One region of the Bradyrhizobium sp. BEA-2-5 genome, then DNA from elsewhere that is predicted to be linked to it. Evidence: riboswitches for the same ligand, from Rfam matches in the RefSeq annotation. Region 1 holds a riboswitch; the other holds the start of a gene.
What was found. Region 1 has a riboswitch for glycine ahead of RX327_RS25175 (D-amino acid dehydrogenase). Riboswitches for the same ligand answer to the same signal wherever they lie in the genome.
Positions count from the first base shown of each region.

Region 2: it holds a riboswitch for glycine, as region 1 does, so the genes downstream of both, gcvT (glycine cleavage system aminomethyltransferase GcvT) here and RX327_RS25175 (D-amino acid dehydrogenase) in region 1, are expected to answer to the same signal.

Region 1 covers NZ_CP136629.1:5,337,098-5,339,487, forward strand. Annotated here, with positions in the region: gene RX327_RS25170 (M20/M25/M40 family metallo-hydrolase) at 1-409, shown strand, start outside; glycine riboswitch at 501-607, shown strand; glycine riboswitch at 611-726, shown strand; gene RX327_RS25175 (D-amino acid dehydrogenase) at 792-2,150, shown strand; gene RX327_RS25180 (ABC transporter permease) at 2,311-2,390, shown strand, end outside.
Region 2 covers NZ_CP136629.1:5,491,942-5,494,331, reverse strand. Annotated here, with positions in the region: gene gcvH (glycine cleavage system protein GcvH) at 1-275, opposite strand, end outside; gene gcvT (glycine cleavage system aminomethyltransferase GcvT) at 296-1,441, opposite strand; glycine riboswitch at 1,582-1,670, opposite strand; gene alaS (alanine--tRNA ligase) at 1,873-2,390, shown strand, end outside.

The sequences.
Region 1 (2,390 bases):
GGTCAATTGCGTTGCGACGACCGCAACCGGCGAAGCGCTCTCCATGGCCAAGCGTCAGGCCGATCTCGACCGCGGTGTCGAGAGGATGCTGGCGCTGTCGGGCACCACCAACGACGTCACGTTCAAGGTCACGCGTGGCGTGACGCGTCCGGTGTGGGAGCCGGATGCCGGTACCATGGCGCTGTATGAGAAGGCAAAAGGCCTTGCGGCAGCGATGGGTCTCGATCTGCCGCACGGCAGCGCCGGCGGCGGCTCCGACGGCAACTTCACTGGCGCGATGGGAATCCCCACGCTCGACGGCCTGGGCGTACGCGGCGCCGATGCACATACGCTCAACGAGCATATCGAGGTCGACAGCCTTGCCGAACGCGGCCGCCTGATGGCGGCGCTGCTGGCGACGCTGGACTGACATCGATTGCACTGCACAACACGTTGGCACTGCCGGATCGAAATTTAGCCTTGTCCATTTTTAAGGCTTCGCCTACGGTCCGGCCGTCCAACGCGACGATGCGGGAGAGATCGAAGCGACAACATTCGTGTTGTTGCCTTCGGCGCCGACGGAGCAACCGCCCCGGAAACTCTCAGGCAAAAGGACCGTTTCGTCAGGACGATCTGGAGAGAGACGAACATGGCCGCACATCAAGGGCCATGACGTCCACCGAAGGGGATAGTTCGCTTCCGGCCCCGGCCCGATGCGGATCAAGCTCTCAGGTAACCGTGACAGATGGGGCGCCGATGCCGGTTTCACCGGCGGTTCGGCGACTCTAACCCACGGGAGCCTGAAAACCATCATGCCACACATCGCCATCATCGGCGCCGGCATCACCGGCGTCACGACCGCCTATGCCCTGCTCGAACGCGGCTACAAGGTGACGGTGCTCGACAAGCACCGCTACGCCGCGATGGAGACGTCCTTCGCCAATGGCGGGCAGCTCTCCGCATCGAACGCCGAAGTGTGGAACAGCACGGCGACGATCCTGAAGGGCTTGCGCTGGATGTTTCGGCGCGACGCGCCGCTGCTGATGAACCCGCGGCCGAACTGGCACAAATATTCGTGGATGAGCGAGTTCGTCGGTCACATCACGCGCTATCGCGGCAACACCATCGAGACCACAAAGCTCGCCATCGAAGCGCGCAAGCATCTGTTCTCGATCGCAGAGCGCGAGAACATCGCCTTCGATCTCGAGCGCCGCGGCATCCTGCACGTCTATCACGACAGGGCCGGCTTCGAAGCCGGCCTCAAGGTCAACACGCTGCTGCAGCAGGGCGGGCTCGACCGCCGGCCGGTGACCCCGGACGAGATCCGCGTCATCGAACCCGCGTTGCAGACGGCCTGCTATGGTGGCTTCTACACGCCGTCGGATGCGACCGGCGATATCCACAAGTTCACCCGCGGCCTGGCGGAAGCCTGCAAGCGGCGTGGCGCGACCTTTGTCCATGAAGCCGACGTCGACACGATCGCGCGCGGCGATGACGGCTTCCGCATCGGCTGGAACGAAGCTGCTTCACATGATGCTGCGGTCGCGACGCGACGGCAGTTGCAGGCGGACGGGATCGTGGTCTGCGCGGGCGTTGCGAGCCGTCACTTCGCCGCCCTGCTCGACGAGCGCGTCAACGTCTATCCGGTGAAGGGCTACTCGATCACCGTGCAGCTCGACAGCGCCGAAAGCCGCAACGCCACCCCGACGGTGAGCCTGCTCGACGAGGCCGCCAAGATCGTCACCAGCCGGCTCGGCGCCGATCGTTTTCGCGTCGCCGGCACCGCCGAATTCAACGACTTCAACCGCGACATCCGCGCCGACCGCGTGCAGCCGCTGATCGACTGGGTGCGGCATCATTTCCCAGAGATCGATACGTCGAAAGTCGTGCCGTGGGCGGGGCTGCGCCCGATGATGCCGAACATGATGCCGGTCGTGCGCGCAGGGCGGATACCGGGCGTGTTCTTCAACACCGGCCACGGCCATCTCGGCTGGACTCTGTCGGCCGCGACGGCGCAGATGATCGCCCAGACCATCGACGGCTGGCGCGACCTCGACACGCCGCCGATGGCGCCGTCGATCGGTGCCGGGCTCGACGTGGATTCCAACGCGCGCAAAGCTGAAATCAATCCACCTTCCAGTGGACTGCTTCGAACTTCACCGGAGGAATAATCGCGGCCAACAGGACTGATTAGCTGCACCGCAAAAACCGCAGCACCGATGGCATGGGACTTGCTCAAGTTCTACCGTGAGTCTGCTACCATCTGTGCTACGGTCTGGTGTGCAACGGTCCCGCTGGGGACTTCATCGACCACAACCCAACGGATCAAATTTGCTCGGATATCTGCTTCGCCGCATCCTCGCCGCCATTCCCGTGATGGGCGTCGTCGCGCTGTTCGTGTTCCTGCTTCT
Region 2 (2,390 bases), 150 kb from region 1:
CCGCCGGCGTCCGAATTGACCAGCGCGGGCTCGGCGGCGAGCGCGTCGTTGACCTCGACCACCTCGCCGGTGATCGGCGCGTAGACGTCGGAAGCGGCCTTGACGGATTCCACCACAGCGGCGGCCTCGGCCTTCTTCAGGCTGCGGCCGACCTTGGGCAGTTCGACGAACACCACGTCGCCGAGCTGCGACTGCGCATAGTCGGTGATCCCGATCGTGGCGACGTCGCCCTCGATGCGGAGCCATTCGTGGTCGGACGTGTACAGCGTCGTCATGGGGATCGATCCTTTGGCGTTCAGCGTTTGTAGGTGTTTTTCACGAAGGGCATGGCGGCGACTGCGAGCGGCAGGCGCTGGCCGCGCACTTCGGCGAAAACGGTGGTGCCGACGGCGGAAAGGGCGGTGGGCACATAGCCCATCGCGACCGGCGCGTTCAGGCTCGGGCCGAAACCGCCCGAGGTGACCTTGCCGATCGGCTCGGTCGAGCCGGCATCGGCGAACAGTGCGGCGCCTTCGCGCACGGGTGCGCGGCCGTCGGGCTTCAGGCCGACCCGCCGGCGCGCGGCGCCATCTGCGAATTGCACGAGAATCTTCTCGGCGCCGGGAAAGCCGCCGGCGCGCATCCCGCCGCTGCGGCGGCTCTTCTGCACCGACCATTCCAGCGCGGCCTCGACCGGCGTCGTCGCGGTGTCGATGTCGTGGCCGTAGAGGCAAAGCCCGGCTTCGAGCCGCAGGCTGTCGCGGGCGCCGAGGCCGATCGGCAGCACGTCCGGGTTTTCGAGCAGCGTCCTGGTGAGGCGCTCGGCGTCGGCGGCGGGAACGGAGATTTCGAAGCCGTCCTCGCCGGTATAGCCGGAGCGCGAGACGAAGCATTCGACGTCGCCGACGCGGCGCGGACCGGCGTCCATGAATTTCATCGAACCGACCTCTGCACACAATTTCGCCAGCGCCGCTTCCGCCTTCGGGCCCTGCAGCGCGATCAGCGCGCGGTCGGCAAGAGAATCGATGACGCAGTCGTCCGCGAGGTGCGCGCGCAGATGCGCCTCGTCCGCGTCCTTGCAGGCGGCGTTGACGACCAGGAACAGGTGATCGCCGAAATTGGCGACCATGAGATCGTCGAGGATGCCGCCGTCCGCATTGGTGAACTGGGCGTAGCGCTGCCGTCCCGGTGCGACACCGACGATGTCCTGCGGCACCAGTTTTTCCAGCGCGAGCGCGGCGTCGGCGACCTTACCGGATTTGGCCTTCAGCGCGAGCTGGCCCATGTGGGAGACGTCGAACAGGCCGGCCGCGGCGCGCGTATGGAGGTGCTCCTTCAGCACGCCCGCAGGGTACTGCACGGGCATGTCATAGCCGGCGAACGGCACCATCTTGCCGCCGCGCGCCAGGTGCAGCGCGTGCAGCGGGGTCTGTTTCAGCGGGGAGGTTTCGTGCGCAAGCATCACAGGGCCCTCGCGGTTCCCGCGGGGACCCATTTCCCCTTGAGAAACCTGCAGAAAGCCCCATCTGTCGCTGTGCCTGAGAGTATTATCCCGTCGGCGGACGCATCGGGGCGAACCCCAGCATCTCTTTCCAGATGTCAGACGCCACGCGGTCCTTTTGCCTGAGAGTTTCCGGGGCGGTTGCTCCTTCGGCGCCGGCAGTAAAGCCGGTCTCTCCCGACGTGACTAGGTATAGGTAGGTAGAAAACACGGCGCCACCAAGACTGTCAACGCAGCTGCAGCAACTATCCAATGGGCTTTGTGCTGCCGCGGCAAGCCCATGATCCGCCTGCACAGTTTCTGGACACCGCAGCTGGCAATGTCTAAAAGCGTTCGGCCGGAAAATGACGCCTTTTTGCGGCTGGCCGGCCCCTTTTTCCGATTGGATGAACATGAGCGGCGTCAACGAGATCAGGTCGACCTTTCTGAACTTCTTTGCCGAGAACGGCCACGAGATCGTGCCGTCCTCGCCATTGGTGCCGCGCAACGACCCCACGTTGATGTTCACCAATGCCGGCATGGTGCAGTTCAAGAACGTCTTCACCGGCATGGAGAAGCGGCCCTATCAGCGCGCCACCACCTCGCAGAAATGCGTGCGCGCCGGCGGCAAGCACAACGACCTCGACAATGTCGGCTACACCGCGCGCCATCTCACCTTCTTCGAGATGCTCGGCAATTTCTCGTTCGGCGACTATTTCAAGGAGCGCGCGATCGAGCTTGCCTGGAAGCTGATCACCACCGAGTTCGGGCTGAAGAAGGACAAGCTGCTCGTCACGGTCTATCACACCGACGACGAGGCGGCGGGCCTGTGGAAGAAGATCGCCGGCTTCTCCGAAGACCGCATCATCCGCATCCCGACCTCGGACAATTTCTGGGCGATGGGCGACACCGGACCGTGCGGCCCGTGCTC